4 regions of the Arthrobacter sp. M71 S08 genome follow, and region 1 is predicted to be linked to each of the others. Evidence: riboswitches for the same ligand, from Rfam matches in the RefSeq annotation. Region 1 holds a riboswitch; each other region holds the start of a gene.
What was found. A riboswitch is a leader RNA that binds a small molecule or an ion and turns the genes downstream of it on or off. The one in region 1 is predicted to bind S-adenosylmethionine.
Positions count from the first base shown of each region.

Region 2: linked by a shared signal. The riboswitch ahead of AC5RTB_RS13455 (ABC transporter ATP-binding protein) and the one ahead of AC5RTB_RS04120 (bifunctional o-acetylhomoserine/o-acetylserine sulfhydrylase) in region 1 are both predicted to bind S-adenosylmethionine.
Region 3: linked by a shared signal. The riboswitch ahead of AC5RTB_RS04785 (rhodanese-like domain-containing protein) and the one ahead of AC5RTB_RS04120 (bifunctional o-acetylhomoserine/o-acetylserine sulfhydrylase) in region 1 are both predicted to bind S-adenosylmethionine.
Region 4: linked by a shared signal. The riboswitch ahead of AC5RTB_RS11935 (aminotransferase class V-fold PLP-dependent enzyme) and the one ahead of AC5RTB_RS04120 (bifunctional o-acetylhomoserine/o-acetylserine sulfhydrylase) in region 1 are both predicted to bind S-adenosylmethionine.

Region 1 is NZ_JBNHEY010000002.1:46,366-51,663, forward strand. Features, by position in the region: gene AC5RTB_RS04110 (sensor histidine kinase) at 1-991, opposite strand, end outside; gene AC5RTB_RS04115 (galactose oxidase-like domain-containing protein) at 1,159-3,501, opposite strand; SAM riboswitch class IV at 3,656-3,772, shown strand; gene AC5RTB_RS04120 (bifunctional o-acetylhomoserine/o-acetylserine sulfhydrylase) at 3,816-5,144, shown strand; gene AC5RTB_RS04125 (flavin-containing monooxygenase) at 5,212-5,298, opposite strand, start outside.
Region 2 is NZ_JBNHEY010000007.1:3,088-8,385, forward strand. Features, by position in the region: gene acs (acetate--CoA ligase) at 1-844, opposite strand, end outside; gene AC5RTB_RS13445 (ABC transporter permease) at 856-1,764, opposite strand; gene AC5RTB_RS13450 (aliphatic sulfonate ABC transporter substrate-binding protein) at 1,764-2,804, opposite strand; gene AC5RTB_RS13455 (ABC transporter ATP-binding protein) at 2,872-3,708, opposite strand; SAM riboswitch class I at 3,714-3,811, opposite strand; gene AC5RTB_RS13460 (ThuA domain-containing protein) at 3,881-4,585, opposite strand; gene AC5RTB_RS13465 (LacI family DNA-binding transcriptional regulator) at 4,582-5,298, opposite strand, start outside.
Region 3 is NZ_JBNHEY010000002.1:189,909-195,206, forward strand. Features, by position in the region: gene AC5RTB_RS04770 (sigma-70 family RNA polymerase sigma factor) at 68-580, shown strand; gene AC5RTB_RS04775 (COG4315 family predicted lipoprotein) at 594-1,244, opposite strand; gene AC5RTB_RS04780 (O-succinylhomoserine sulfhydrylase) at 1,324-2,532, opposite strand; gene AC5RTB_RS04785 (rhodanese-like domain-containing protein) at 2,606-3,088, opposite strand; SAM riboswitch class IV at 3,095-3,220, opposite strand; gene AC5RTB_RS04790 (aminodeoxychorismate lyase) at 3,311-4,165, opposite strand; gene pabB (aminodeoxychorismate synthase component I) at 4,324-5,298, opposite strand, start outside.
Region 4 is NZ_JBNHEY010000005.1:120,872-126,169, reverse strand. Features, by position in the region: gene rsgA (ribosome small subunit-dependent GTPase A) at 1-1,044, shown strand, start outside; gene AC5RTB_RS11945 (cold-shock protein) at 1,219-1,422, shown strand; gene hisN (histidinol-phosphatase) at 1,581-2,405, shown strand; SAM riboswitch class IV at 2,462-2,576, shown strand; gene AC5RTB_RS11935 (aminotransferase class V-fold PLP-dependent enzyme) at 2,621-3,979, shown strand; gene AC5RTB_RS11930 (class I SAM-dependent methyltransferase) at 4,072-4,854, shown strand; gene AC5RTB_RS11925 (hypothetical protein) at 4,859-5,044, opposite strand; gene AC5RTB_RS11920 (metal ABC transporter substrate-binding protein) at 5,176-5,298, shown strand, end outside.

The DNA.
Region 1 (5,298 bases):
GAGCTCGATCGCAGGTAGCGAGGATCCGGGTCCGCGCCGGCGAATCGGACGGCAGGGAGTAACCTTCCATCCGGAGCAGAGCGAGCTCCTGGATGACACCATCATGCAGTTCGCGGGAGAGCCGCCTCCGGTCCTCCAGCATGGCAACCCGGGAAGACGCGTCCCAATATTGTTTGATCTCCCGGCTGGCGCCGATCAGCAACAAGACGTAGAAGCCGGTCCGCAGCAGGTCGCCGGTATAGAACCAATCCGTGTATAGCGAGGGAAACAGCGCGTAGTTGACGCGGGCGCACGCTGCAACGGCGCAAGCCGGGCCAAGCCAGTGCAGCAAGGGGTCGTCGCGGTTAGCCGCACGCCTCGTGAAGGCGACGGATGCCAGGAAAAAGCACAGAGCCGCCGCGGCTTGGGCTGCCAGAAACAGAAAGTGGACGGCAAACAGCGAAGGCTGCGTCGTTGCGTCCATGGAGCGGTCCAAGGCAGCGGGCAGGTGGCCCCTTACCGCCCACAGGGCCGCAGACCCCAAAATGACAAGACCTATTGGAATCGTCACCGTCCGCAGCCCCGAACGTGACGGTGACTCCCGGTTCGGGCTTACCAGGGCCGCGGTCGCGATGAGCGCTGCACCGATAGACCGGAGCGCAAGCGGAAGCCACACATCGAGGCTCCCCTCGCGGTCCCCTGTCAAGGAGGCCGTCAGCCACGACATGCCCGTTCCGGCGGCAGCCAGAAGCACGAGGCCTTGGGCGAGGAGCAAGTCCTGAAGCCTTCTCCGCCGCTTGAACCGGCCGGCAAGCAGGTATGCCACCAGCAAAGCCACGCACGCGTCCACAGAGTCCAGCACTAAGTGCACGGCAGGACTGCGGTAGCCAAACAGCACGTGGGGACTCCACACCACAAGGCCGGTAACGACGATCCCAACGGCCCACCCAGCCAGCGTCAGGCGAAGGGCGCGTCCCGGGCTTTCCCCACCAAGGCGTTCGTCACTCGACATCGGTCCCCCCACTCGGTCCGGGTGCATTGAGCCTCTCGGACTAGCCTCGATACCAGCTTCAGCGGTAGCGTCCGCCCACCATTCGTATCCTCCGCAGGTTGAAGGAACCTTGGGACCAACAGCACCCAACCGGGCATCCTCACGGATTGCCGCTGGTTGCCCGAGGGTCACCGGAAGATGTTGTATCCGCCCCAGCCTGAGCCGACGATGGTGCGCGTGCCCCACGCACCCCTGCTATAGGGGTAGTGGGCGAGCCTTCCGTCAGTCAGTCGGCTGATGACTCCCTGGCTTCCGCTGGTGAATGCCGCCACCGTGGTGATGCTGTCGACAGCGTTCCACCCGGTGCCTACCACGCGCCTGGGCTCGGTGAAGAAGGTGCCGGATCCCGTGGAGCGGTACAGCAGCAGATTGCCGTCGCTGCGCCTGGCGAGAAGGTCCTGCCTTCCGTCCTGGTCGAAGTCCACCATGGTGAGGTAGAGGCCGCCCCAGCTGGTTCCGATCTTGGTGCGCGGACTCAAGCCCTTTCCCGCGCCGTTGCCGTAGTACCAGAGAGTCCCTGCAGCGTCGTAGGCAACGATGCCCGGATACCGGTCGGCCGTGCGCCAGCTGCCGATTGTCAAGTGGTAGCTGCTCCATCCTGAACCGATGGCCTGGGCGGGCGCGAACCCTCCACCATGCTTCCCGGAGTAGAAACTCAGCCGGCCGTCCTTCCATTGCGCGATGATGTCGAAGACGCCGTCGCTGTTCCAGTCGGTCACGTACCCCTTCGACAGCCCGGACCAACCGGAACCGATCTTCTGCCGGGGCTGGAAGCCGCCCTGGCCTGTAGCCGGGTAATTCCACAGCACGCCGTCCGGCCCGGCCGCCACTATATCTGCGGCGCTGCCGATGCTCGGACGGAATGGAGCGGAAGCCGGTTGCTGCGAACCGATCTTGATCGTCGAGGCGACACTGGGCACGCCGTTGCCGTCCACGGCAAAGAGCAGGTAATTGCCCGGCACCAGCACGCCGGGATCCACCGGCAACGTTAGCGACGCTGTGTTGCCCGAAACCGCTGTCGCGGTCAGCGGAACCCGCCGTTGATCGGTGTTCACGGAGTGGGTCACCGTACCCATCCGCATCAGTGAGAACTCGGTGGTCGGCGCTCCAGTGGTCACCGCAATCGTGCTGCCGGGCGCGGCCGACGTCGGTGCGGATAAAATTTCCGGCCGGGTGCGCGGGCTGCCGTCTGCGTTCAGCAGGTAGGGCGGCGTGAAGATCTGTCCGTCCAAATTGTTTGTTGTGCAGTTGCCGCACAGTCCACCACCGCCGACAAAGACACGGCCATCCGGGAGCAGCAGGGCAACGCTGTGATAGGCGCGGGGGGTGGCCATCGAGGCGAGCGTGGTCCACAGTCCGGTCGCCGGGTTCCAGATTTCCGGAGCCCTCGGAGCAGGCCCGGCCTCACCACCGACCACCAACACTTGGCCATCGGGCAACGCGACTCCATTCGCGAACGTCCGGTTGACGGCCATGTTTGAGGTCCGGGCCGCGGTGACTCCGTTATTGATGTCGATCGTGTCCGCCCGCGCGGTGGCATTTATACCCGAGTAGGCAGGTGCTCCGCCCACGGTGAGAATCTTCCCGATGTCGTACATCACGGCGTTACCATTCATGGCGTCGGGGCTATCGGAGCGCAGACCCGCCGGGGTGATGCTGCCATTGCCTGTGGTGGAGATCCAGTTCATTTGGCGACTCGGCCCGGCGTGGAACACACGGCCGCCGGGGGCGGCAAACAACCAGGCATGATTGTCGGAACGGTATTCGCCCGCGGGATCAGCGGTCAGGATGCTGCCGGACAACACATTTGGCAGCCTTCGCCAGCCCCCGACGGCGGACCACACCTCGCCGTGCTTGTTGCCGACGCCGCCGGACCATGACCCGCCGATGGTAAACACCTCGCCGGTGGACGTGGTCACGTTGGACTGGTAACCGCGGGCGATCTGCATGGCTGGCCCCGCGGTCCAGCTGTTCGCCTCAGGGTTGTACAGCGAGGTCTTCGTGCTGTTACTGCCCCCGCTGACCATGATCCGCCCGTCCGGCAGCATCGACGTCCCGGGGCAGAACATGTCGTGACCGGTGTTGGACACCTGGGTCTGGCTCACCTCGCCGGTGGTGAGGTTCAGGATGGACGTCTGGGTATATCCCCTGGCCCCGCTGAACGTGGTGGGGGAGTAGGCGGACCAGGTCAGCAGTTTGTTGCCAGGCAGCAGCGCCGCCGCAGCCGGGACAAGCGGGAATTTGATCGTCGGGCCCCAGGATCCCTGCGACTCACTTGTCACAGCCTGAACCGTCAGGTTCGCGGTGGGTTCCTCGGACTCCGGGGCCGCATCCGAGACGACAGCCGGAGCCACCGGACCGTGCTCGTGTACTCCGGTCGCGCTCGAAGGCTCGGCCGAAGCCGTAGCCGACGCCCCGTATCCCGCGACCAGCAGGGAGACCATCACAACCGCAGATACAAGTCGAGACATCGGTGCGCCTCCGTCCGGATTCATCCCGCGCTTAGCAAAAGCTAACGCGGGCGCCATGGAGGAATCTTGGGACCGCTCACCTGGCTTCGCTCTCGACGGATACATCTTCGTCATCTTGGCGCCCACTACAGCTCGCCTGCCTACACTGTGCGTAGGTCATGAGCGCCAGCATTAAGCCCCGGCTTGCTGGCCGGCAACCCTCCATCCGCGGCGGGGTGCCCCGGGTGAGGACCTGGCTGTCCGGCGAAGGGCCGGATGGCAAGCGCGGCCCGTGGTGCTCCCAGCATGCCGGGCCAATAGTAGAGGAGCCTTGAATGTCCAACGGATGGTCCTTCGAAACACGCCAGATCCACGCCGGGCAGGAGCCTGACGCCACCACAGGTGCCCGGGCACTGCCCATCTACCAGACCACGTCCTTTGTATTCCCCAGCGCCGAAAGCGCCGCTAATCGCTTCGCGCTGGCCGAGCTGGCGCCCATCTACACGCGCATCGGCAATCCCACCCAGGACGCGGTGGAGCAGCGGATCGCGAGCCTGGAGGGCGGTTTGGCTGCCCTCCTGCTCAGCTCCGGGCAGGCGGCGGAAACCTTCGCGGTCCTGAATGTTGCCGAGGCTGGCGACCACATTGTCGCCAGCCCAAGCCTGTACGGCGGCACCTACAACCTGTTTGCCCACACGCTGAAGAAGTTCGGCATCTCCGTCACCTTCGTAGCGGACCCCGACAATCTCGACCAGTGGCGCGACGCCGTCCAGCCCAACACCAAGCTGTTCTTCGCCGAAGTTGTGTCGAATCCCCGTCAGGACGTCCTCGACATCGAGGGCGTTTCCCGCACTGCCCATGAGGCAGGAGTGCCGCTGATCGTGGACAACACACTGTCGACGCCGTACCTGATCCGCCCGCTCGAGTGGGGCGCGGACATCGTGGTCCACTCCGCGACCAAATACCTTGGCGGCCACGGCACAGCGATCGCCGGGGTAATCGTGGACTCCGGCAAGTTCGATTTCGGCAAGGACCCGGAGCGCTTCCCCGGCTTCAACACGCCGGACCCCACCTACAACGGGTTGGTCTACAGCCGTGACCTTGGGGAAGGCGGCGCCCTGGGTGCCAACCTGTCCTACATCATCAAGGCACGCGTTCAACTCCTGCGCGACCTGGGCTCAGCGGTGTCGCCCTTCAACGCCTTCCTGATCTCCCAGGGACTGGAGACGTTGAGCTTGCGGATGGAACGCCACGTCGCCAACGCGGGGGAAGTTGCCCGCTGGCTGGAGGCACGGGACGACGTCGAATCCGTCGCCTACGCCGGGCTTCCGTCAAGCCCGTGGTACGAGCGCGGTCGTCACTACGGACCCAAGGGGACCGGTGCCATTGTTTCCTTCAACCTGGCCGGCGGAGCCGAGGCCGGCAAGCGGTTTGTAGACGCGCTCGAGCTGCATTCACACGTCGCGAACATCGGAGACGTCCGGTCCCTGGTCATCCACCCGGCATCCACCACGCACAGCCAGCTCTCCCCGGAACAGCAGGTTGTCGCTGGTGTCGCGCCTGGTTTGGTCCGGCTCTCGGTGGGACTTGAGCATATTGACGACATTCTGGCGGATCTCGAGACCGGCTTCCGTGCGGCGAAGGGTGCAGCCAGCGCCGAGTAGTGAAAATTAGCGGCCGGTCAGGAGTCTTAGTCCCTGACCGGCCGCGGATTCGGCGCCTGTTACCGCGCTAAGCTGAAAGGCCTGCCACCACCGCGGACTGCTCGTTGTGCGTAAGGTAGCTGCGCTGAATGCTGATCTGGTCAGCGACATACTT
Region 2 (5,298 bases), on a different contig from region 1:
GGTACTCGTAACTCCACGACGCCTGCGTCAGGTAGCCGCCGGTTGTGTGCACCAGCCCTTTCGGTTTCCCAGTGGTGCCGGAGGTGTACATGATGAACAGCGGCGTTTCGGCGTCGAAGGCCTGAGCCTCGTGGACGGGGGAGGCGGCAGCGACGGCGTCGTGCCACCACACATCGCGGCCCTCCTGCCAGGCGATGTCGCTGCCGGTCCGCCGGATCACCAGGACGTGTTCAATCGAGTTCTTATGGACGGCATCGACTGCCTCATCAACGGTGTCCTTGACCGGCACCGCAGTGCCGCGCCGGTACTGCCCATCGGTGGTCACCAGGAGCTTGGCGCCGGTGTCCTCAACCCGGAAGCGCAGCGCCTCCGCGGAGAACCCGCCGAAAACGAGCGAGTGCACCGCGCCGATACGCGCACAGGCCAGGGTCACGACGACGGTCTCCACCAGCACGGGGAGATAGATGACCACCCGGTCACCCTTGCCGATGCCCAGGGCGGTCAGGGCATTCGCGGCCCGGCTGACCTCCTCCTGGAGCTGGGCGTAGGTCACCGTGCGGCGGTCTCCCGGCTCGCCCTCGAAGAACAGGGCGGGCTTGTCGCCCAGTCCGGCCTCGACGTGCCGGTCCGCGCAGTTGTAGGCAGCGTTGAGCGTGCCGCCGGAGAACCATTCGATGCGGGGAACCGAGAGCTCGCCGTCCCGGTTCGGGCGTGCCGGCTCGAACGTGTGCGCCGTATGCCAGGGGGAGGACCAGTGCAGCCTGCGCGCCTGTTCCTCCCAGAACGCGATCCGCTCCTCCTCCGTGGTCAGAACCGGATCAACTCTGGCTTCAGAGGCGCTCACGTCCACCGCGCCTATGTCCACCGTCGAACCGCCCACCTTTCGGCGATGCCAAGAAGCGCGTCAGTCGTCTTGCCAATGACCGCGAGCAGGATGATCGCCAGGAAGATCCGGTCGGTGCGGCCGTTGTTGGTCGAATCGGTCAACAGGAACCCGAGTCCCAGCGACGACGCAATGAGCTCCGCAGCCACCAGAAACAGCCAGGCCTGCGCCAGCGCCAACCGCAGCCCAGAGAACACAGCGGGCACGACGGCGGGCAGCTGCACCGTGGTCAACAACCTGATCCCCTTCAACCCGAATGCCCGTGCTGCTTCGACGAGGTTCCGGTCAACGTGGCGCAACGCCAGGAACAGCGTGGTGAAGACCGGGAAGAACGCGCCGATGAGGATCAGCGTCACCTTCGAGTCCTCGCCGATTTTCATCCACAGAATGAGCAGCGGGACCCAGGCGAGCGACGGAACCGCCCGCAGCGCCCCGATGGTCGGTGCGAGCAGCGCATCGGCCAGCCGGGACAACCCGAGCAGGGCGCCCAGCGCCAGGCCGAGCGTGGCACCCAGTGCGAAGCCGATGAGCACACGCTGCGTGGAGATGGCGATGTGGATCCATAGTTCGCCGCGCTCAATGAGTTCGACGGCGGCGGTCAGCACCGCGGAGGGCGGCGGCAGCTGCACGGCGCTGAAGACGCCCACCACCGAGTTCAACTGCCAGGCGACGAGGATGATGGCGGGAACCACCAGTCCCAGCAGGAGACGGACCGGTCGCCGGCTCAGCAGCCCTCCGGAGGTCTCCGCAGGCTCGAGAGGTGAGCCGCCGTCGTCGTCCGCTGTTGTCACGGCGCGGCCGGTGGCCTCCAGGCCTTCCGCGCTGGTGGGGTAGGCGCTGGCCCCGATATTAGCGCCATTCAGGTCACCAATCTGGGTCATCATGAAGCCTTGATGGCGTCCGGATCGGCGTTGGTGACGAAGGAATCGTCGAAGAGGGTGTCGAGGGCTTCGTCGATCTTCTCCTGCGAGGAGACATCGCCGGTTTCCACGAATACCGGGCCGACCGTCTCGAGAACCTTCCGCTGTGCCTCGCCCGGTGCGGGGTCGACGTCCAGGTTGGTGCGCTCGATGATGACGGCGTTGGCGATTTCCACGTCAATGCCGGCAACGTCCGCGAGGATCTGCGCGGTTTCTTCCGGGTTGTCCTTGGCCCACTGGCGGGCCTTCTCGTAGGCGTTCACCACGGTCTGGGCAAGCTCGGGGCTCTCGGTGAGGAATTCCTCGTTGGCGTTGAGGAAGCCGTAGGTGTTGAAGTCGATGTTGCGGAAGAAGAGCTCGGCGCCCTCCTGCTCAGCCGAAGCCATGATGGGGTCCAGACCGGCCCAGGCGTCAACCGAACCGTTGTTCAGTGCTGCCCAGCCGTCGGCGTGCTGCAGGTTCTGCACGGTCACATCGGAGGGGTCGATGCCCGCGGACTCAAGCGACTGGATCAGGAAGAAGTATGGGTCAGTGCCCTTGGTCGCCGCGATCGACTTGCCGCGGAGGTCCTCAAGGGTCTCGATACCGGTGCCCTCAACGGTGACCATTGCCGACCACTCGGGCTGGGAGTAGATGTCGATCGTCTTGATCGGTGATCCATTGGACCGCGCGAGGAGAGCTGCGGACCCGGCGGTGGATCCGACATCGACCGCTCCGGCGCGGAGGGCTTCATTGGCCTTGTTGGAACCGGCGGACTGTACCCAATTGACGGTCACGCCCTCGTCCTCAAGCTCCGCTTCCAGCCAGCCCTGGTCCTTGATGACCAGGCTGAGCGGGTTGTAGGTGGCGAAGTCAATGTTGAGTTCGGTGGCCGTGGAACCCTCTTCGGTGGACGAGGCGTTCTCGCCGGCGAGGCAGCCGGTCAGGGCGAGCGTGCCGGTGGCGGCGAGCGCTACGGACAGGACGGCGCGGCGGGTGAAGGGCGAGCGGGTGCGGTTCATGGTTTCCTTTGCGTGGGGTAGCAGTCGCCGTGCGGACGGGCACGACGACGGAACAAGCTGTGTGTGTCTAGTGGCCTTTGACGCCGAGTGTGGTGAGCAGGGAGCTGCGCATTCGGCCGAGGTCGGCGGCATTGCGGTCCCGCGGGCGGTCGCCCGGGACGGTGAGTACCTCGGTGACGGAGGCGCCGGGGCGTGCCGGGTCGGTGGACTTGCCGAGCACGATGATGCGGTCTGCGAGCTGGAGGGCCTCGTCGACGTCGTGCGTGACCAGCAGCACCGTAGTGGGCTGGGCGGCGTGGATATCCAGGAGAAGGTCCTGCATCTTCAGCCGGGTGAGGGCGTCGAGGGCGCCGAACGGCTCGTCGAGGAGCAGTACGCCCGGGTTCCGGGCGAGCGCCCGGGCCAGGGATGCCCGCTGGGCCATGCCGCCGGACACTTCACGGGGCCGGTGCTCGGCGAAGTCGGCGAGCTCCACGAGGCCCAGCAGTTCGGTGACCTTCGCCTTGCCGGTGGCTGAGCTGGTCCCCCTGGGCAGGCCAATCGCGACGTTGGCCCGCAGCGACAACCAGGGGAGGAGACGCGGTTCCTGGAAGGCGACGGCGCAGCGGTCATCGATGCCGTTGACCGCGGTTCCGTCGATGAGGACGGCGCCGGACGTCGGTGCGTCGAGGCCCGCTGCCGCGCGCAGGAGGGTGGACTTCCCGCAGCCGCTGGCGCCCACAATGGCAAGCACTTCACCGGCCCGGACATCGAGGTTGATGTCGCGGAGGACCACATGCTCGCTGGTTCCGCCGCCGAAGGACCGCGTGAGGGAGGAGAAGGTCAGGGGAAGGGCCAGCTTGTTTGAGGCGTTGTTGGCGGCCTTAGTCTGTGCCTGCTGCTGCGCGCTGAGAACGGTGCTCATGTATAACTCCATCGCTCCTGGCAGTAGCACCCGTTCTCCTGCATGCAGGTAAGGGTTGCTGCGGCGTCAACGATCCAGGTCTCTCGGCCGCTCGGGATGGTGGACTTCCACTAAACGCTTTTATGACGGCCCGATGCAATATGTGTCGTAACAAAGCAGGTCCAGGCTGCGGTCACTCGAGCAGCCAGTCCACCGCTCGCTCCAGCAACTCGCGGTGTTCCGGTGACGCGTACGACGCCGCGTCGTGGCCGAGAGCGTCGTAGAAGCTCCGCGCTGTAGCGGTTCCCGCACCCCGTTCCGCCGTCCGCTCCAGCGGTCGCTCCAGCGGTCGCTCCAGCGACCAAATCAATGGATGCAAATGACCCTCATGTTCGTGGCGGGCATGGACGACGACGTCCGGTGACGTGCGCAGCCAGCTGTAGCGTTCGTCGTCGACCGTGAAGTCAGGGACGCCCACCGGGAAGGAGCCCTCAAGCGCAATGTGCGCCGGGCCGTACTCCGGGTGCATGGAAACGCCCCGCACCCAGCGGCCCCCGAGTGCCTTTTCCCAGGACTCCGAATCCAGAAAACTGGTGGAGCTGGAGTGCAGGGCCAGCAGCGGTCGTCCGCCTGCCACCCACGCGTCCAGCCCCGCGGAGGCGGCATCCGTTCCGGGGGAGGTGCCGTCGTCGCGCGGGAGGCCGACGTTCACCACCAGCAGGTCCGGCCAGGCGGCGGAGTCCTGCAGAGTCCCGAGGGCGTCGTCGACGTCGTCGGCGGTTTCCACGGTGAGGCCGTGACCCTCGAGCAGGGCGGCAACGGCAGCGGATGTCTCGGCGAAGGGGTGCCAGGGGTCCGAGTACCGGCCGGTGCCGCTCAGGAGCAGTGCCGTTGTCATGGGGAGCTCATTTCCGTAGGTGACGGGTGAGGGGTTCCGAGCGAGGAGTCCCTCACGATCAGGTCCGGGTTCAGCTCCAGCCGGTGGACGGGCCGCCGCCGGCCCTCGGCGATCCGGGCGGCGAGCATCTGCACCGCCACCCTGCCGACGTAGTGCTTCGGCGGCCGCACCGCGGAGATGGCAGGCTCGGCAAGGTAGGCGACCTCGTCGTCGTACGCCACAACGGCCAGATCACCGGGTACCGCGACGCCCCTGTCTCTGCAGTGCTGCACGAGGGCTACCGCCTGAATGTCCGAGTGCACGAGCAGCGCGGTTGTGCCCGTATCCCGGCATCTGGCAAGGATCTCGTCGAACTGATCGGTCTGGTGGCCGCTTTGGGCGTGCTCGGCGCAGTCAGCGTAGGTGGCGTTCTCAGAAATGCCGAGCGCAGTCAGAGCTTGCCGCCAGCCGCGGACTACATGACGGCTTGTGGGACTCCCCGAATCTGTGAAGCATCCGACCTTCCGGTGTCCTTCCTGCCAGAGGTGCCGGACCGCCATCCCGGCCCCGAACGCGTGATCGGTGGCAACCCATTCCAGCCGGTGCGCCGGGATGGCGGTGGGGGAGCGGCGCTCAGCAAGGACAACGGGCACCGGTAAGGAATTTAGCCAGCGCAGGAGATCGTGTCCCGCTTCTTCCGACGTATTCGGCGCAACAATAATGCCGCCGATCCC
Region 3 (5,298 bases), 140 kb from region 1:
TGTTGCACCGCATGAATTGTTGGTACTGCGGTGTGATGTCTAGCGATGTCGAGTGTGGGGAACGAACATGGCCGATGGACAGCCGGACTGGCTCAACGTCATCAGGGACAACCACCTGCGCCCGTTGCGGCGGTTCGTCGGCCGCCTGACCCCGGACGCCTTCCTGGCTGACGAGGTGGTCCAGCTGACCCTGCTGCGGGCCTGGGAGCATCCGGTCATGCGCGGACACAGCGAGCTTGAAATCCGCGCCTGGCTCTTTGTGGTTGCCCGGAACATCCTCGTTGACTCGTTCCGCAGCGGCTTCCGCCGCCACGAGTTCGACGTGGACGAGGTTCCGGAAACTCCTTCCGACGACGAGGTGGAGCAGCTTCTCACCTCCTGGTTGCTGACGGATGCGCTCAATGAACTCTCGCCGCAGCACCGTGACGTGGTGCTGCACTTCTACTTCCGCGGCGAGACGGTGGCTGAGATTTCACGGGCCCTCTCCATACCGGTGGGGACCGTGAAATCCCGTCTTCACTACGCGCTGCGCTCCCTGAAGACAGCGCTGCTTGCCCAGGATGTGGTCTCGGGAGGTTAGGCCTGTCCCACCGTCACTGGATCATCGTGCCGTCGGGAGCGATGACGTACCAGACCTCGTTCACACCCTGGCCTTTGGTGTCGCCTGGGGCCTCGTCCTCGGCGAAGTAGTAAATCGGCATGCCGTTGATCGTGACCTGCATGTCGCCGTCGGGCGTTTCGATGGTGCCCACTTCTCCTGTGACGCCTTCCACCTCGGGCGACTCGCTGTCGCTGAGCACCGGCGGCCATGCCTCCAGGCAGCCACCCTCACAGGCGCTGACTCCGGAACCCGGCTCGTCGTTGGTGAAGACGTAGACCACCATGCCCTCGGCGTCGACGACCACTTCGCCCAGGTCGGTTTCCGCTACCCCGAGCGGCGTTCCGACTGTTCCTCCGCCGGCAGCATCACCGGTCGGTTCTTCTGTGGCTTCGCCGGTCATCCCGTCGGTGGCGCCATCCGTTGCCTCCACGGTGGGCTCCACCTCGGCGGGGTCCTCGGTAGGCGGTGCTTCCGCGGCGGTTTCTTCACCGGCGGGAATGTTCTCGCTTTCAGTGTCTGCGCCGCCACAGCCGGTCAGCGCCAGCAGGCAGATGGCGATGGCGGCGAACAGGACGCGCATTGCTTTACTCATGGTCATTCCTCCCGTGATCACCCCCTGGACGCCGGGGGTGGAAGTGGCCACTCGACCCCTCTACCGGGAAGACGCTGGAGCTACCCCGAATGGTTCAATGTGCGGCCGAACTCACAGGTGAATCACAGCTTCAGCCTGAGGCGAGGGCCTTGCCGAGATCCGTCTGGAGGTCACTTACGTCCTCAAGGCCCACCGAGAGCCGGATAACGCCGTCCGACAGCCCGATGGCCGCGCGTCCTTCAGGTCCCATGGCACGGTGCGTCGTGGTGGCAGGGTGGGTGATCAGTGTCTTGGAATCGCCCAGGTTGTTGGAGATGTCAATGATGTCCAGCGCATCGAGCAGCGCGAACGCCCGCTCCTTCGCCCGGCCCTCGGGGGCGTCCAGTTCGAAGGTCACCACGGTGCCGCCGGACGTCATCTGGGCAGCGGCAAGATCGAACTGCGGGTGCGATTCGAGCAGGGGATAGCGCACCCAGGTCACTGCCGGTTGGGCTTCCAGCCAGCGGGCGAGGGTCAGCGCCGAGGATGAGGAGTGGTTGACCCGCAGGGATAGCGTCTCCAGCCCCTTCAGGAGGGTCCAGGCGTTGAAGGAGGACAGCGCCGGACCGGTGTGCCGCATGAGGGTCTTCACCGGACCCTCGATGAATTCCCTGCGGCCGAGAATTGCGCCACCCAGGACCCTGCCCTGGCCGTCCATGTGCTTGGTTCCGGAATAGACGACGATGTCGGCGCCCAGTTCCGTGCACCGCTGCAGCAGCGGCGTGGCGAAGACATTGTCGACGACGACCTGCGCACCGGCGGCGTGGCTGAGTTCCACGACCGCCCTGATGTCGACGATTTCCTGCATCGGGTTCGAAGGCGACTCGAAGAACACCGCGGTGGTAGGGACGCTCAGCGCTTCTTCCCACTGGTTGAGGTCCCAGCCGTCCACGAAGACCGTCTCCACGCCCCAGCGGGGCAGGATTTCGTTCAGGATGACGAAGCAGGAGCCGAACAGGCTGCGGGAGGCGACTACGCGGTCACCGGCAGCCAGGAGCGCTCCGAGCGCCGTGAAGACGGCGGACATGCCGCTGGCGGTTGCGAAGCATGCTTCTGCACCTTCAAGAAGGCGCAGGCGTTCCTGGAACATGGCGACCGTGGGGTTGCCGTACCGGGAGTAGACAAAGCGGTCGACATCGCCGGTGAACGCGGCCTCCGCCGCAGCGGCGGAGGAATACACGAATCCTGAGTTCAGGAAGAGGGCCTCGGAGGTTTCCTCGAAATTGGACCGTGCCAGCCCACCGCGCACGGCGAGGGTGTCGGGCGACCAGGCGGCGGTGTCGTCGTCCGGACGTTGGATCCGTGGGTATCCGCCGTTGCCGGCGATCGGCTCCCGACCGGCTGCCGGAGAGAACGACGACGGCGGCGTGGACTCACTCACCGGCGTCGCCCTGGCCGTTCGCCGGGCTGGCAGCACCGGGTTCGGCAGTGACGGATTCAGGGGTGCCGGATTCAGCATGCGTGGTGGTGGCAAGGCCGCTTGAGCGCCAGCCGCCGTTCGCCTCGAAACCGTGCAGCACGTTGTAGGCGGTGTGCCCGGCAGCAGTTGCGCTCTGCGCCGCGGCAACCGAGCGGACACCCGAGCGGCAGAGGAACAGTAGCTCCCTGCCCTTGAGGCCGTTCAGCTGGTTGAGGAAGGAGACATTGCGGGTGCCGTCGGAGCGGTTCCACTCCAGAAAGAGGGGGGCGGTGCCGGCGTCGGTGAGATCGGGGACGCCAACGCTTTGCCACTCCTCAATTGTGCGGACATCCACAAGGACGGCGCCCTTGCTGACGCGTTCCACCGCTTCGCGTGGCGTGATGTCGCCGGCATAGCCGTTGCCTGGCTGCTGATGGGGGGTGTAATGCTGTGACACTGTGTCTCCTCACGCTGTGCACGCTGGTGATCGTGGATCCTGATCGGGGTGCCGAGTAGTCACCTGAGGCACCCCGCCGTGAAAGAGGGTTGCCGGCCAGCAAGTCAGGGCTTGGCGCTGGCGCTCGTTACTCCGGATTGAACGTAGCACCGGCGGCGCCCGGTCTGCCACGCTGGGCCGTAACGTGCAGTAACGCCTGTGCTCGCGCTAAATGCTCCCGCTTCAGGACACGGACTCCACGAGGGCTCCGAGTTCGGCGGTCAGTTCCGGAGATACAGTGACCGGCTTCCCGTCGATCGACTCGACTTCGGCGAGGAGGCGGACGCTCGAAATGAGCCAGACGCCGTCGGAATTGAACAGGTCCTCCGGCACGAGGGGACCGTATCCGAGTTCCCAGCCCGAATTCCGGGCGGTCTCGAACAAGGCCCCCTGAGACGTTCCGGGCAGGATCCCGCTCTCCAGTTGCGGGGTGATGAGGTGCTTGACGCCGTCGATCACCCGGGCGATCAGGACCGTCGACGTCGGGCCTTCGAGCACCTTGCCATCGGAGGAGGTGAAGATGACGTCGTTGGCGCCGTGGGAGCGGGCGTAGCGGAGTGCGGCCATGTTCACCGCGTAGGAGAGAGTTTTGGCGCCCATCAGCAGCCACGGCGCGCGCTGCGCGACGGCGCTGTCATAACCGCGGTCCAGGAGGAGGATCGAGAGGCGCTGTCCGCGCAGCCCCTTGGGTAGTGGTGAGACCAGCACCCAGGCCGTCGCCCCGGCGCCTTCCACCCCGCGGGTGGCGACGAGTTTGACCACCAGTTCGCCGTCGTCGTCGGCTTCCTTCAGCGCAGTGGTGACGGCGCGTTCCCACGCGTCCGACGGCGGGACCTCCAGTTCGAGCGCCTCGGCAGAGGTCGCCAGCCGGGCGAGATGTGCCTGAAGCTTACGTGGCGCGCCCTTGACCGCCAGCATGGTCTCGAAGATGCCGTCGCCGCGGGTGATCCCGGTGTCAGTGACTTTGAGCTGCGGTTGCGTCGCGTCCGCGATGCGGCCGTCGGGGGAGGAGGGGTCCAGGAACACCAGAACAGTCATGGGCACCAGCCTAGCGACCGGGGGCCCCGGGGCGGGCGAAGCTCGCGAATCCGGATTGCTCTCCTCGTTCAGGCCACGCTGGGCCCAGTCCCGGTGGCCTGTTCAATGCTTCCACAGAAGGATGAGGTGACGGAAGGCCGCGCAGCCAGCAGTGCGGACTATTGGGGGAAGGACGAGCCCAGCGCGGACAGCACCCCGAACGCTTTCGTCCGCACTTCCTCCCACTCTTCGGCCGGGTCGGAATCGGCCGTGATCGCGCCGCCCACACCGAGCGTAAGGCGGGTGGCGTCGTCGTCGTTCTCCATCACGAGCGTACGGATGACGACGGCGAGGTCCGCCGCCCCATCGAGGGAAAAGTACCCGGCGGCACCGGAATAGACGCCGCGCGGCCCGCCTTCGAGCCGGTCAAGGATGGCCATGGTGCTGATTTTGGGTGCGCCGGTCATGGAACCGGCAGGGAACGCGGCGGCGACTGCTTCGGCGCGGGAGGACCCGGGCCGAAGCTGAGCGTCGATGGTGCTGACCATCTGGTGCACCGTTGCATACGTTTCGATGTCGCACAGGCGGCTCACCGTCACGGTGCCGGGGATCGCCAGGTGGGAGAGGTCGTTGCGCAGCAGGTCCACAATCATGATGTTTTCCGCACGGTCCTTGACGCTGGTGCGCAGGTCGGCCTGCAGGGCGGCGTCCTCGTCAGGGTCGGCGGAGCGGCGCCGCGTGCCCTTGATCGGTTCGGCCCGCATCCCGCCGGAGGAGTCGAGCCGGAGGAAGCGCTCCGGCGAGGTGCTGGCGACAGCAAGGCCGGGGAACGCGAAGTAGTGCGCAAACGGCGTGGGGTTGACGCGGCGAAGCCCGAGGTACGCCTCGAACGCCCGAACCGGGCCCTCTGCATGAGCGGTCAGGGCGGTTGTCAGGCACACCTCGTAGGAGTTGCCGTCGGTGATCTCCGCCTTGGCCGCGCGGATCTTTTCCAGGTACTGCTCGCGTGTATCCCGCACGGAGAACCGGGGAGCCGCCGGCGGCATTGCCGGAGCCGGAGCGGTTCCGCCCGACAGCACGACGGCGCGTGCCCGTTCCAGCCAGGCATCCGCGTCCGCGTCAGTGTCGCGGGAGCCGTCACGTAGGGTCAGGAG
Region 4 (5,298 bases), on a different contig from region 1:
TCCCGTCCCCGCACCAAGGATCGCCCGGCCCACGATGACGCGGTGACCGGCCGGATCATCACTGTGGACCGCGGACGGTATACCGCCGTCGTGGATGAGGACACCGACGCGGAACGCATTGTCATTGCTGCACGTGCCCGGGAGCTGCGCCGCTCCCCCGTCGTTGCCGGCGACCTTGTCGCGTTGGTGGGTGACGTGAGCGGCGAGCCGGATACCCTTGCCCGGCTGGTCCGGATCCAGGAACGCCACACCCTCCTGCGCCGCAGCGCCGATGACACGGACCCCGTGGAGCGAGCGGTGGTCGCCAACGCCGACCAGCTGGTGATCGTCGTGGCTGCCGCCAACCCGGAACCGCGCACCGGATTCATTGACCGCGCGCTGGTCGCCGCGTACGACGCCGGCATCCAGCCGCTGCTCTGCGTCACCAAGGCGGACCTCAAGGACCCGGCGGACCTGCTGGCCAATTACGAGCACCTTGATCTGCCCATCATCACGAGCCAGACCGCGTCCACGCCCGACGCCGTCGAAACGACGTCCGCCAGCGGCACGTCCGCACTGCTGGCCCCGGGCGCCGTGAGCCTGCTGAAAAGTCTCCTGGAGGGGAAGGTGAGCGTGCTCCTCGGCCACTCCGGAGTGGGTAAGTCCACGCTGGTGAATGCGCTCACGGGGGCCAACCGCGCCACCGGCGGCGTCAACGCGGTGACCGGCCGCGGTCGCCATACCTCTTCGTCCGCCTACGCGCTGAAGGCTGCCGACTCCGCGCCCGGAACCTGGATCATCGACACGCCGGGGATCCGTTCCTTCGGCCTCGCCCATGTCGATGCCGACCGCATCCTTGCCGCCTTCCCGGACCTCGCGCCCGGAACCGAGCAGTGCGAACGCGGGTGCAGACACGACGACACCGCAGTCAACTGCGGGTTGGACGGCTGGGTCGATTCCGGGGAAGCCGGAGAATCAGGACCCGTGCGCCTCGCTTCCCTTCGGCGGCTGTTGGGTGCAGGGATTGAGCATCCGCAGGGCTCGAAAGAGCTGGGTATGCAATAGCTTGTTGCGTGCAGCGGCCCATACCCTGCTAGACTGATGGAAGTTGTTGTGTTGCGCACGAATGTTAAGCCTTGATTTCTCTACGGAGTTCGAAAGCTTTTTTTGCAGGCGATATGAACACCGCGACGGGAACCCCGAAGTACGGGGGGATCCTACACTCAAGGAATGATTTAAATGGCAACAGGTACAGTCAAGTGGTTCAACGCTGAAAAGGGCTTTGGATTCATCGCTCCTGACGACGGCGGCGCTGACGTCTTCGCTCACTTCTCCGCAATCAACTCCGGCGGCTTCCGCTCGCTCGAGGAGAACCAGAAGGTCAGCTTCGAGACCACCCAGGGACCCAAGGGCCCCCAGGCTGAGAACATCTCCGTTCTCTAACTCTTAGTTTTCAAAGGAAGGGACGTCGGCTATCGGCCGATGTCCCTTCCTTGCGTTAAGACCCAGCTGGCGGGCTTCTACGGCGTGCAAAGGGCACTCAACGCCCCGGGCATCGGGCCTCCCGCATCTGCGCGTCCCGAGGATATAGGTTGAACTGTATGAACCTCCAGAGCTACAACGATGACCTTCGCCTTGCCCATGTGATGGCCGATTCCGTCGACGACCAGACCATGTCCAGGTTCAAGGCGTTGGATCTGGCGGTTGAGACCAAGCCGGACTTCACTCCGGTCACCGATGCAGACAAGTCAGCGGAAGAGGCAATCCGCGGACAACTCTCACGCGCCCGCCCCCGGGATGCCGTGCTCGGCGAGGAATTCGGGAGCAGCGGCGCGGGCTCACGACGGTGGATCATCGACCCGATCGACGGCACCAAGAACTTCGTGCGCGGTGTTCCCGTGTGGGCCACGCTCATCGCCCTGGTGGACGAGGGTCGCCCTGTCGTCGGCGTCGTCAGCGCTCCCGCCCTCGGGAAACGGTGGTGGGCAGCAACCGGAACGGGAGCCTTCACCGGCAAGTCACTGGCCGCCGCAACACGCCTGCGGGTCTCGAACGTGTCGCGCCTGGAAGATGCGTCACTCTCCTACTCGAGCCTGTCGGGATGGAAAGAACGCGGCAACCTCGATGAATTCGTGTCGCTCACGGAATCGGTCTGGCGTACACGGGCCTACGGTGATTTCTGGTCCTACTGCCTCGTTGCTGAGGGCGCTGTGGACATTGCGTGCGAGCCTGAACTCAACCTGTACGACATGGCGGCACTGGTGCCGATCGTTACGGAAGCCGGTGGCCGGTTCACGTCATTGGAAGGCGCGGATGGACCGTTCGGCGGCAACGCGCTGGCCACCAACAGCACGCTGCATAACGACGTCCTGAAGATACTCAACCCTTCGCTGGACGATCTGCTCCAGGAAAATACGGGCGCCTGACGTAGCCACGTAACAAAACGGGCGGAGACTCCAGACTGCCCTATTCTGGATTCATTGGTCACGAGTGCCAGCGCTAAACCCCGGTTTGCTGGCCGGCAACCCTCCTTCCGCGGTGGGGTGCCCCGGGTGACGACCAGGCCGTTCCGGAAAGTGGTTCGGCAAGCGCGGGGCCTCCCTTGGCAGGTCCCTTGAGACCACCATGGGGTTAACCTTCTGTGAGCAATGCACTTCTTGAGAACACCACCGAACTGTCCGCGGCACCGCTTGCATCCGTGCTGGGCGCTGAACTGCAGGCGCCCCTGGTTGACGGCACTGCTGTCCGCTACGTCAACCTGGATTACGCCGCTTCGACGCCGGCACTGCAGCAGGTCAATGACTATCTGCAGAGCATTCTGCCCTACTACGCGAGCGTTCACCGGGGCGCCGGGTACACATCTCAGATTTCAACGTCGCTGTACGAGAAGGCACGGAAGACCGTCCGGAACTTCGTGGGCGGCCGTGCAGACGACGCGGTCATCTTCACCCGCAACACCACGGACTCCCTGAATCTCCTGGCAGGTTGCGTACCCGCGGGCGGCGAGGTCCTTTACCTCGACCTGGAACACCATGCCAATCTCCTGCCCTGGCTGGACCGCCCACATCGCGGAATTGTCGCGGCTGACACGATAGAGGCGACGCTCACCGCTGTGGAGGAGGAGCTGGCGTCCGGGGGTATCAGCCTGCTTGCCGTGACCGGTGCCTCGAACGTGACCGGTGAGGTTCTGCCCATCGACAGGCTTGCCGCCCTCGCCCATGCCCATGGCGCGCGCATCGTTGTCGACGCAGCCCAACTGGCGCCGCACCGGCGGATGGACCTCGTGCGTGACGGAATCGATTACGTCGCTTTCTCCGGGCACAAGCTGTATGCACCGTTCGGATCCGGAGTTCTGGTCGGCAGGCCTGACTGGCTCGACGCCGGAACGCCACACCTTGCCGGCGGCGGTGCCGTGAAGGCGGTGAAGGTCGATTCGGTCTCATGGACAACCGGCCCTGCGCGGCATGAGGGCGGGTCGCCGAACGTCCTGGGCGCAGCGGCGCTGGCGTATGCAACGGAGGTTGTCGCGGCCCTGGACCCGGAGGATTGGCTGTGCCATGAATCAGACCTGCGGAACGCGCTGGTGGACGGGCTCTCCGCCCTCACCGGCGTCACCGTACACCGCATCTTTTCTGACAGCACCGACGCAATCGGTGTGGTGAATTTCTCCGTCCACGGTTACGACGCCGGCCTCGTCGCCGCCTACCTTTCCGCAGAGCATGGCGTAGGGCTGCGGGACGGGAAGTTCTGCGCCCATCCGCTGTTGAAGCGCCTGGGCCTGCCATCGGGCTCCCTGCGCGCCAGCTTCGGACTCGGATCCCGGCAGGACGATGTCGACCGACTGCTCACCGGTCTCACCTCGCTCATCCGCGATGGGCTGGGAACCGACTATGTAGTTGACGCAGGGCGCTGGGTACCGGCTGTCGAGACCCGTTCCTTCCCTGACTGGGCTCCGCACACTCCGGGAACGGCGGGCGCGGCACCCTGCACAACCGACTGACAGCGCGTAGCTGACCCTCCCCGTTCCCGAGTAGCTCGGACCGGGTGATTTAATTGACGGGTTCTGATCAAGTATCGACAGGAGCTGCCGTCATGGGCGTTGGAGGTCCGCGCCTCGCTGAGCACCGCCGTCGTGAGTTGGCTCGGGGCTACCTGCAGGACAGCGAGCGCTATGAGCGCGTCCGTCCAGGGTATCCCCCGGAGGCTGTGGACTGGCTGGTCCCAACGGATGCACGACGCGCGGCCGATATCGGGGCCGGAACCGGCAAGTTCACGAGGGAGCTCACCCACCGTTGTCCTGCGGTGACGGCGATTGATCCGTCCGAGGACATGCTCTCCGTCCTCGGACAGCAGCTCCCATCAGTGGCAAGAGTTCAGGGCACGGCCGAGGCTTCCGGACTCGGCACTGCGAGCGTTGATCTTGTTTCGATCGCCCAGGCTTGGCACTGGTGCGACGCGGCGTCGGCGAGCGCGGAAGCAGCGCGCATCCTCGTGCCGGGAGGAGTCCTCGGCCTTGTCTGGAACCAGCTGGACGTGAGCGTGCCATGGGTGCACCGGCTTTCCCGCATCATGCATGCCGGCGACGTGTTCCGGCCGAGCTACCGTCCGGTGCTGGGACCGCTCTTCTCGGAACCGGAATCGGTGGTAGTCGCGTGGACGCAGGCCCTCACGGTTCCGGACATCGTGGAACTCGCGCGGTCCCGCAGCTATTACCAGAACGCTTCGACAAGCACCCGGGCGAAAGTTGAGGCGAACCTGTTCTGGTACCTCAACGACCACCTCGGACACGATCGCGAAGCCCTGCTCAGCCTGCCGTATCTGACCTACTGCTGGCGGGCCACCCGGCTTGGCAGCGCCTGCCCCGCCGGCTTATGAGACCCTAGTCCGGGTTCGAGCCCTCGGACGTTTTTGTCGCGAAATCCGCACCCTCGGCAGGATCCTGCGCGTGCGTGCCTGTGTCAGCGGGGTCCTGCGAGCGGTCCCCTTCCGCCGGCTGTTCGGTGTGCTCGCGCGGTTCTTCTTCTTCGTACATTGACTCTTCCTCGTACTTTGACTCTTCGCTCATCTGCGCCCCTCCCGGGTCTCGTTGGTGCCCTGCACCCACTCTGCACCGCCGGACAGGTCCTGTCGAGGGAACCTTCGCCCGAGAACCGGCTGCGTCTGGCCATTCGAGGACAAAGCGGGCTAAATTTAGGTATGCCGAAATTCTTGATTCCGGTATGCCTCATCTGGTTGCTTGCTCTGGCGGGATGCGGCATCCCGCGCGCGGACCGTCCAGCGGCCGCTACTGACCCGCGCCCTGTCGTGCTGACCACTTTC